DNA from 3 places in the Streptomyces yerevanensis genome. Region 1 is predicted to be linked to each of the others. Evidence: riboswitches for the same ligand, from Rfam matches in the RefSeq annotation. Region 1 holds a riboswitch; each other region holds the start of a gene.
The links. Region 1 has a riboswitch for cyclic di-AMP ahead of OP79_RS47065 (M23 family metallopeptidase). Riboswitches for the same ligand answer to the same signal wherever they lie in the genome.

Region 1 (3,269 bases):
GTTGACACCGCTTGCGGAGACAGGTGTGGCGGTGTACTCGATGACGTACGGCCCCGCGAGCTTCCGCTTGAACCAGACCGTGGCGCCGCTCGGCACATCGATCTCCATGACCCCACGGGAAGCGGTGACGCTGCCACCGTCCTGCAACTCCGTTGCCCACTGCCCCAGTCCGTGCCGGAAGTCGTCGCGGGCGATGAGCCGTCCTCGGTGGCGCACCGACGCGCTCGCGGTCTGCGCGGGGGCAAGGGCCGCGAGTGCGGCACCGGCGGCCAGGGCTCCGAAGGCTCTGCGGGTCGTCATGAAGCGTCTCCTTGGCTGGCGTACGACGGGGCGAGCGGGTCTCGCGCAGGTGCATAGAAAGCGCTTGCCGCAGATCACTTTGACGCCTGGCCGCTGCCGCTGTCGACCCCTGCGGACAAGCCGAAGGCCGGACCCGGGGATCAGGGGTCCGGCCTTCGGCGCGAGAGGAGACGCGATCCGCTCGCGGTGGTGCGCGGGTGGCGTCAGACAGAGACGCCGTGCGAGCGCAGGAACGCCAGCGGGTCCACGTCCGAGCCGTAGTCCGGCGTGGTGCGGATCTCGAAGTGCAGATGCGGGCCGGTGACGTTGCCGGTCGCACCGGAGAGACCGATCTCCTGACCCGCGGTCACGGACTGCCCAGCCGAGACGGAAAGGGACGAAAGGTGGGCGTACTGGGCGTAGTGGCCGTCGCTGAGCTGGATGACAACCTGGTTGCCGTACGCGCCGCCCCAGCCGGCGGAGACGACCGTGCCCGCACCCACGGCCTTGAGCGAAGTGCCGGTCGCGGCCGCGAAGTCGACACCGGTGTGATAGCCACTGGACCACATACCGCCCGACATCCTGTACGGGGTGCTGACGGTCGCGCCCTCGACCGGCATGCTGAAGCCGCTCGAACTGCTGGGCGCCTCGGCTGCCTTGGCAGTCGGTGCCTTCTTCGCGGACACCTGGGGGGCCTCGGCCGCCTTGGGAGCCTCGGCCGCCTTCGACGCCTTGGCCTCGTTGCCACCGGAAGGCGCGGCGGCCTTCTTGCCGATCGTCAGTTTCAGGCCCGGGTGAATGAGTCCCGGGTCACTGCCGACGACCTGACGGTTGTCCTCATAGAGCTTTTTCCAGCCACCGCTGACATTCTGTTCGCGGGCGATCCCCGAGAGAGAATCGCCTGCCCTCACTTCGTACGTCCTGGTCGCGGTCTTCTTCTGAGTGGCGACAGGAGCGGACTCAACAGCCTTCTGGGAAACGGATTCGGCCTTGTCCGGAACAGACGCGGGCACGCTCTGCGGAGTAGCGGCATGTGCGCCGGCCGCTCCCAGCAGCGGAAGTGCGAGCGCGGCGCCACCGGTTGAGGCAACAGCGATCGAGCGGGTGAAACGCGCGGACTTCGGGCGGCGGTGCTTACCCTTCGCGGGCATGACGAATTCCTCTCCGGCGCCTACGAGGTGAGCTGTCGGGTGCGAGCTGGAGATGCCCGGCCACGCTTTCGCGCGGCTTTACCCCAAGCCTGTTCCGGAGACCAGAACAGGCGCTGTACCTGTGGGTCCCCCGCTCCTGCCGTGTACGGATCGGTGTGCGGATTCCGGGCGGCGGCAGGATTAGGCGTCCGTCCGGATTGGTGGCGAACGTAAGCGACCAAGACGCACAGGGACAAGCTTTGGGTTTCCTATGTGCCCCATTCTCTTGATCCTTGACCGAAATCGCCGTCACCCTCCGTTAACCACCGGTCTTCCACCTTCCTGAAATCCCTTGTAAACACCCTTGAATTACGTGGACATGGCGACAGCGCACCGTCACGAATATGACGCTGCTCACGCATCACTAATTCAGGAGTCCCTATTTCAGAGCGAGTTGGAATGAAAGCGCTCCAATACGGACACAACCCTCAGATGCGACACAGGCGGAAAACTGCCGCATCCAGGTCACCGCGCAAGCCGGTCCGCAGTCCGTGATGCAACAACACGGCACCTCTGTACACTTCGCCCGTTTCGAGGCATTCGTACGCGGCCGCCGGGTCGAGCCCTCGCAGCCGTACGGGCGCCACGGGCTCGCCGTAATGCTGAGCCTGGAGCCAGGCAAGGACGACGGCCTGGTCCTCACGGACGTACTGCACGGCGCTCAGCCCGCCCTCCGGCGCCCGCAGCCGGTAGAGGTCGCCGCGTTGCACGACGGGCCGGATCTCCTTGTAGAGCGCCACCCAGTCCCGCGCCTCGGCGAGCTCCTCGCCACTCCACTCGGTCAGGTCGCCACCGACCCCGAGCACTCCGGCCATGGAGCTCACAAAGCGGAAGCGCAGCGAACTCACGCGTCCGTTGAGCTGATTGTTCGGGCTGTCGGTGACCCAGGCGGCCATGGCCCGCGCCGGGTGGATCTGGCTGAAGCCGTGCTGGATGGCGAGCCGGTCGAGCGGATCGGTGTTGTCCGAGGTCCACACCTGGTCCGTACGCGCCATGACACCGAGGTCGATCCGGCCGCCGCCGCCGGAGCAGGACTCGAAGGCGACACCGGGGTGCGCGGCCCGCAGCCGGTCCAACAGGCCGTACAGGGCGTGCACATGGTCGATCCACAGCCGCTGCGGGTACGCCTCTCCGGGCCAACCGGCGTCCGTGAAGCAGCGGTTGAAGTCCCACTTCACATAGTCGATCGGGGCACTGGAGAGCAGCCCGTCAAGCTGCTCCCACAGGTACTCCTGGACGTCTTCGCGCGCGAGGTTCAGTACAAGCTGATTGCGGAGCTCCGTACGCTTTCGTCCTGGTTGATACTGAATCCAATCAGGATGCGCCCGATACAACTCACTGTCCGCATTGACCATTTCCGGCTCGACCCAGATCCCGAACTGCATGCCCAGGGCGTGCACGTCGTCCGCCAGGGGCTTGAGTCCGGCCGGGAAGCGGTCAGGGTTGGGCGTCCAGTCCCCGAGCCCGGCCCGGTCACTGGTGCGCTTTCCGAACCAGCCGTCGTCGACCACGAACAGCTCCACGCCCATCGCCGCCGCCCGCCGGGCGAGTGCCCGCTGCTGCTCCTCGGAGATGTCGAACTCCGTGGCCTCCCAGGAGTTGTAGAGCACCGGCCGGTCCTGGTCCGCGTCCGGGATCACGTACGCCCGCTGGTACGCGTGCCAGGCCCGGCTCGCCCCGCCGAAGCCGTCATCGCTCCACAGCCCCGCGAAGACCGGCGCGACAAAGCTCTCCCCCGGCTCCAGCCGCACCAGGCCGGAGTCGTCGTACCCGGCGCCGCCGGTGATCTGCACGCGCGCG
Region 2 (3,269 bases), on a different contig from region 1:
GCGGTGGGACATCATGCACTTGAAGCCGTTGCGCTGGGCCATCTCGACGGCGTCCAGGGTCTCGGTCAGCGAGCCGATCTGGTTGACCTTGACCAGCAGGGCGTTGGCGGAGCCCTCCTCGATACCGCGGGCGAGGCGCTCCGGGTTGGTGACGAAGAGGTCGTCGCCGACGATCTGGACCTTGTCGCCGATCTTGTCGGTGATGACCTTCCAGCCGGCCCAGTCGTCCTCGAACAGCGGGTCCTCGATGGAGACGAGCGGGTACGAGGCGACGAGCTCCTCGTAGTACTCCGTCATCTCGGCGGCCGAGCGCGACTTGCCCTCGAAGAGGTACGCGCCGTCCTTGTAGAACTCGGAGGCGGCGACGTCGAGCGCGAGGGCGACCTGCTCGCCGGGCTGGTAACCGGCCTCCTTGATGGCCTCGATGATGAGGTCGAGGGCGGCGCGGTTGGACTCCAGGTTCGGGGCGAAGCCGCCCTCGTCGCCGAGGCCGGTGGACAGGCCCTTGGTCTTCAGCACCTTCTTGAGGGTGTGGTAGACCTCGGCGCCCCAGCGCAGCGCCTCGGAGAAGGACTCCGCGCCGATGGGGGCGATCATGAACTCCTGGATGTCCACGTTCGAGTCGGCGTGCGAGCCGCCGTTCAGGATGTTCATCATCGGGACCGGCAGCAGGTGCGCGTTCGGACCGCCCAGGTAACGGAACAGCGGGAGGTCGCTGGCCTCGGAGGCCGCGTGCGCGACGGCGAGGGAGACGCCGAGGATGGCGTTGGCGCCGAGCGAGCCCTTGTTGTCGGTGGCGTCCAGGTCGATCATGGCCTGGTCGATCAGCCGCTGCTCGGTGGCGTCGTAACCGACGAGCTCCGGGCCGAGCTGCTCGATGACGGCGAGGACCGCTTTCTCTACACCCTTGCCGAGGTAGCGGTTGGCGTCTCCGTCGCGGAGTTCGACAGCCTCGAAGGCGCCCGTGGAGGCGCCGGACGGAACGGCGGCACGACCCGTGCTGCCGTCGTCGAGGCCGACCTCGACCTCGACCGTGGGATTGCCTCGGGAGTCCAGGATTTCCCGGGCTACGACGACGTCGATGGACGGCACGAGCATCTCCTTCTGGGATGTGACGCGGTTACGCGGGCCGCTGGGCCCGCACAGCGCGAAGCCGCGGCGGCTCCGCGAGGACGAGCCTAACCGGCTCCGGGCGATCGGCCAGCCGTCCGCCCCGCCCATGGACCGAACCGAGAGTAAATTGTTTCCTAACGGAACAAATCCGAAGAGGGCAGAGCAGGGGGCAAGGCAGGGGCAAAAAAGTCCCGCCTCGGTGCGTACGGGGGAAGACGCACCGGGGCGGGACTGTCTGGGGGGCTCAGCTTCAGCCGAGTTGGGGCTCGGCTTCGGCTGAGCTGAGGGCTCAGCCGGCGCCGCTCTGGGGGCCGGGCTTCGGCTGAGCCGGGGACTCAGTTCAGCTGAGGTGCAGCTGCTGGCCCGGGTAGATGACGTCGGCGTTGTCGACGATGTCGTCGTTCAGCTTGTACAGCTTCTGCCAGCCGCCCTTGACCTTCTTCTCCGTGGCGATCTCGCTGAGGGTGTCACCCTTGACGACCTTGTACTCGCCGTCGCCCTTCTTGACCTTCTTGCCGGTCGGGGTGGTGACGGTCTTCTTGGCAGCCGGGCGCTCCGCGGAGCGGGAGGCGCGCTCCTCCTGGGCCGGGGCGCTCTGCTGCTGGGACTGCTGGGTGTTCTCCTGCGCGGCACCGGAGTCGGAGGAGCCGCCGCCGGTGTACCCGGCGCTCGACAGGCCCTTGCCGCAGACCGGCCAGGCGCCCTTGCCCTGGCCCGCGAGAACCTTCTCGGCGATCTCGATCTGCTGGGCCTTGGAGGCCTGGTCGGCGGTGGCGGCGTACTTCGTGCCGCCGTAGCCGGCCCAGGTGGAGGCGGAGAACTGCAGGCCGCCGTAGTAGCCGTTGCCGGTGTTGATGGACCAGTTGCCGCCCGACTCGCACTGGGCGACGGTGTCCCACTCGGAGGCGGTGGCGGCGGAGGCCGTACCCGACACCATCAGCGGGGCGGCGATGGCGGCACCGGTGACACCGGCGAGCGTGGCCATGCGGGTGGCCTTGGACGGGCGACGGTGCTTGCCCTTGCCGGAAAGCAGCATGAAGAGATCCCCTCACCGACGCCTACGAGGTGAGCTGTCGGGTTCGGGCCTGGTGAGTTGCCCGGCCGTACGGATCGCTCCGCACGACTTCACCCCAAGCCGCACCTGGTCTCAACGACCGGGCCCGGCACTTACCTTGGGTCCCCCGCTCCTGCCTACGGCGCTTTACGCGACGACTGTTCCCGTACGGACGTTGGCAGGATTCGGCGTGACGTCCGTCGGGGCCCGCTGTGGCGAGCGGTCACGACCGTAAACATGCGATCCGCCGAATTTCAAAGACGATCAGGGCCTTTGAGATCCATGTCTCACTTTCATCAAACCGGACATTCGGCCCGAACTGCCGCCACTTTTGGGCCGGTTCGGCACCTTGTCGACCGCTCAGTCTGTGCCGAGTTCAAGGCGCTGACCGGGAAGGATGAGGTTCGAGTCGGCGCCGACGGTCTGCCTGTTCGCAGCGTACAAATCGGACCATCCACCTTGGAGGTCAAGGGAGTCGGCGATCGACCAGAGACTGTCTCCGGAACGGACGGTGTACGAGCCGTCCGCCGCGTCCGCTTCGTCGCGTGAGGCACTGCCCGCGCGCGAGGCATGCCGGCCGGCGGAGTCGTCCGTACGGGAGGGTGCGGCATCCTCTTCGGCGCTGCCGCCGCGATGGCGGCCGGTGGCTGCGTCCGCGTCGCCTGTGTTTGTACTCTCACTGCCTGAATCGTCTGCGTTCTGATCGGAGTTGCCCGAGTCGCCCTTTTTTGTCGCATCTGTGGGCGAGCTGTCGGGGCTCGGCGATTCGGCGATGGGGCCACTGTCGGAATCCTGTGACGCATCAGTGGACGACTCGGATTTATCAGACGAGTCCGATTCAGAGGATGTACCGGATGAGCCGGAAGTGTCGGATGAATCATCCTTTACGGAGCCGTCACTTGACGTCTGCCCGGAATCTGAACCCGAGTCAGTGCCCGAGCCCGAGTCCACGCCCGGGTCCACGCCCGGGTCCGCTTCGGTGGACGGGGTGGGAGTGGGCGTGGGCGAGTCCTGCGCCAGGCCGGTGTCGACGTCGGCCGAGTCGGAGTTCTGCGTCAGGCCCGCGATGAGTCCGCAGGTCGCCCAGGGGCCCGTACCCCGG
Region 3 (3,269 bases), on a different contig from region 1:
GCCCAAGGCCTCGGCCACCCAGGCGAAAGGGCCGAACCCGGCCGAGCGGCTCGCGAAGCTCATGGTCACCCAGGCGGAGATAGGCGGTGGCTACAAGGTCGAGAAGTCAAGCCTGGACGCCGAGTACGCCTTCGCCAAGTCCCAGGACGAGGTCACCCTGGACAAAGAGGTCTGCGCCCCGCTGGCGTACGTGATGAACCAGCTCCCGCTGGGCGAACCGCAGGCTTTCCTCACCCATCACGCGTCGATCAACACACTCACCAAGGGGTCCAACTACATAACGCTCAACGCCTACGAGGAGGAGAGCAAGGCGCAGTCCGCCATGGCCGGCCTCTCCAAGGCGGTGGACTCCTGCGGCGCCGGCTTCACGGCCAAGGCGAACGGCAACAGCGGCAAGCACGACACCGTCACCGCGGAGAAGACCGATGCGGCAGGTGACGAATCCCTTGCCTTCAAGAGCACGTTGACGCTCAAGGGGATCACGCACACGGTGCACGGCGCGGCCGTACGCAGCGCCGACGTCGTCACCGTCTACTACTCGGTGAACGGCGGGGCCATCTTCAAGGGCTACCCCAGCGACGCGAAGATCCCGGCAGCGATCCTGAAGGCGCAGAACGCGAAGCTCGGTTGACCGGCGATGGGCCCGAACCCCCAACGGGGTCCGGGTCCATCGCTGTTCGCGCCTCTGCTACTTCTGCCCAGGCCCGATCAGTAAGGGCCGTTGACGTTGTCGATCGAGCCGTACTTGTCGGCGGCGTAGTTGCAGGCTGCCGCGATGTTCGCGACAGGGTCGAAGGGGTCCATCGACGTACCGGGCACGTGGTAGGCCTGGAAGGTCGGATCGATGGTCTGCAGGAGGCCCTTGGACGGCGTCCCGGCCACGGCGTTGGAGTCCCAGTTGTTGGTGGCCTGCGGGTTCCCCGACGATTCGCGCATGACGTTGCGGTGGATGCCGTCGTACGAGCCCGGAATCCCGTTCTGGGCCATGATGTCCAGCGCTTCCTTGATCCAGCCGTCGAGGTCGTTCGTGTACGTCTTCTCAGCGGCGGGCTCGGCAGCGGGCGTGGCCGCGGGTGCCGCCTTCACCTCGTTTGCCGGCGTTTGGACGGTTTTGGTGCCGACCGTCAGCGTGAGGCCCGGACGAAGCCGCGCCGGGTCAGTACCGATGACGGCACTGTTGGCCTTGTACAGCTTCTTCCAACCGCCGCTCACGGAGTGCTTTTTCGCGATCTTGGACAGGGTTTCTCCCGAAGCCACCTTGTGCGTGACGAGCTGGACCTGCGGGACTGTGGCCTGCGCCTCCTGGGCGACCTGTGTGACCTGCGCCGGCTGGGCGGCGCCGGCGCCGGTCGCCCCCATGATCGGGAGAACGAGCGCGGCTCCACCCGTCCCCACGGCGACGAAACCGCGGACAAAGGGGCGGGCTTTCGAACGACGGTGCTTACCTCGTGCGGACATGGCGAATTCCTCTCCGGCGCCTGCGAGGTGAGCTGTCGGGTTCGGGCGGGAGATGCCCGGCCGCACGATGAGCGCGACTTCACCCCAAGCCGTTCCGAAATCCGGACCGGCGACTTACCTGGTTCCCCCGCTCCTGCCGAAGCGCATGGATGGATGGGTTCCGGACGGCGGCAGGATTCGGCGTTCCGCCCGGATCGCCGAGAACGTATGCGAGAGCACACACCCGAAACAAGCCCTGAAATCCCAGTGAGCCCCTTTTGAACTCGTCGAAATGAGGGGTAAATCGCCCGATTATTCCGGAACGCGATCCTCAACTTACGTTCTGCAAAGCAGAAGTTGCCGAGACGCACCCACAACACCCAATTCGCCCGAACGTGACCCAATTCACGCGATCAAGCACTATCAAGCCTGAACAAAGCGGCAATATAGGTAATTCGGGCATTCCGCTCTGTGGAGGCTGTCCGGAGCTGGGCTTGAAGAACCCCTTGCCGGTCCGCCCCTCGGCACGTTGACAGGTGACTGTCGACATGCTGCTATGAGGCGCTTCTCAGCCGGACCTGCATCACGTCGCATGCCGCTCAAGCACCGGATCGACGGCCACTTGACCGGGGGCGGCGCCCCCGAACCAGAGCGAGGACCCATGCCGCAGCGCGCCGCGACCATAGTCGGCGGCGGAATCGGCGGTCTCGCGGCGGCCATTGCCCTGCACCGCCGGGGCTGGCGCGTCGAAGTCCTGGAACGTGCCCCGGAGTTCACCGAGATCGGCGCCGGCATCTCCCTGTGGCCGAACGCGCTGCACGCGCTTGAGGCGCTCGGCCTGTCCGACGCCGTCCGGGCACTCGGCGCCGTCGAGGTCACAGGCGGCGTACGCGACCGCCGGGGCCGCTGGCTGTCCCGTACGGACAACGCGGAGCTGGCGCGCCGCTTCGGCCAACCCCTGGTGGTCCTGCACCGCGCGGACCTGCTGCGGGTGCTCACCGAGGCACTGCCCGCCGACAGGCTGCGGTCGGGCAGCGAGGTGTCCGCGGTCCGCGACGACGGCCACGGCCTGGTCGTCGATCACCGCGAGGGCGAGTCCCGGCCCGACGTCGTGGTCGGCGCCGACGGGCTGCACAGTGCGGTCCGCCGCGCCCTGTGGCCTGACGCGGCCGCCCCCCGGTACGTCGGCTACCCGGCCTGGCGCATGGTCACCGAGCCCCTCGCCGAGCCGCCCTCCGAGGGCGCGGCGACCTGGGGCCGCGGGGAGAGGTTCGGCTACACAACGCTGCCGGGTGGGCGGATGTACTGCTTCGCGACCGCGTCGCTGCCGGAGGGAGCGGCCTCCGGCACGTCCGAGTCCGAGTACGCCGAACTGCTGCGCAGGTTCGGGTCCTGGCCGGATCCCGTCCCCGCCCTGCTGGCCGCCGTCCCCGCGGACGCGGTGCTCCGACACGACCTCTACGACCTGCCGCCGCTGCCCTCCTTCGTCCACGGCCGCGTCGCGCTGCTGGGCGACGCGGCTCATGCCATGACCCCCAATCTGGGCCAGGGCGCGTGCCAGGCGCTGGAGGACGCGGTCACCCTCGCCCACTGCCTCGACGGCACCCCGGACGTGGCCGCCGCACTCCGCTCGTACGACCTGCTGCGCCGCCCGCGAACCCAGGCCATCACGCGCCGCTCCGCCCGGCTCGGCGCAATCGGCCAGTTGTCGTGGCCGCCCGCGGTGCTGCTGCGCGACACGGCCGCCCGGCTTGCGCCGACGCGGGCGACGCTGCGTTCCATGACGCCGGTGCTCGGCTGGACCGCGCCCGGCGCCCCGGTGACCGCGACGA

Region 2: it holds a riboswitch for cyclic di-AMP, as region 1 does, so the genes downstream of both, OP79_RS25355 (LysM peptidoglycan-binding domain-containing protein) here and OP79_RS47065 (M23 family metallopeptidase) in region 1, are expected to answer to the same signal.
Region 3: it holds a riboswitch for cyclic di-AMP, as region 1 does, so the genes downstream of both, OP79_RS09215 (transglycosylase SLT domain-containing protein) here and OP79_RS47065 (M23 family metallopeptidase) in region 1, are expected to answer to the same signal.

The regions. Positions count from the first base shown of each region.
Region 1 covers NZ_JNWJ01000113.1:6,289-9,557, reverse strand. The annotation lists gene OP79_RS47070 (DUF6250 domain-containing protein) at 1-300, opposite strand, end outside; gene OP79_RS47065 (M23 family metallopeptidase) at 504-1,430, opposite strand; cyclic di-AMP (ydaO/yuaA leader) riboswitch at 1,433-1,596, opposite strand; gene OP79_RS47060 (alpha-galactosidase) at 1,898-3,269, opposite strand, start outside.
Region 2 covers NZ_JNWJ01000025.1:108,708-111,976, reverse strand. The annotation lists gene eno (phosphopyruvate hydratase) at 1-1,098, opposite strand, end outside; gene OP79_RS25355 (LysM peptidoglycan-binding domain-containing protein) at 1,454-2,149, opposite strand; cyclic di-AMP (ydaO/yuaA leader) riboswitch at 2,154-2,322, opposite strand; gene OP79_RS25350 (LysM peptidoglycan-binding domain-containing protein) at 2,528-3,269, opposite strand, start outside.
Region 3 covers NZ_JNWJ01000007.1:156,381-159,649, reverse strand. The annotation lists gene OP79_RS09220 (hypothetical protein) at 1-631, shown strand, start outside; gene OP79_RS09215 (transglycosylase SLT domain-containing protein) at 709-1,458, opposite strand; cyclic di-AMP (ydaO/yuaA leader) riboswitch at 1,461-1,612, opposite strand; gene OP79_RS09210 (FAD-dependent monooxygenase) at 2,030-3,269, shown strand, end outside.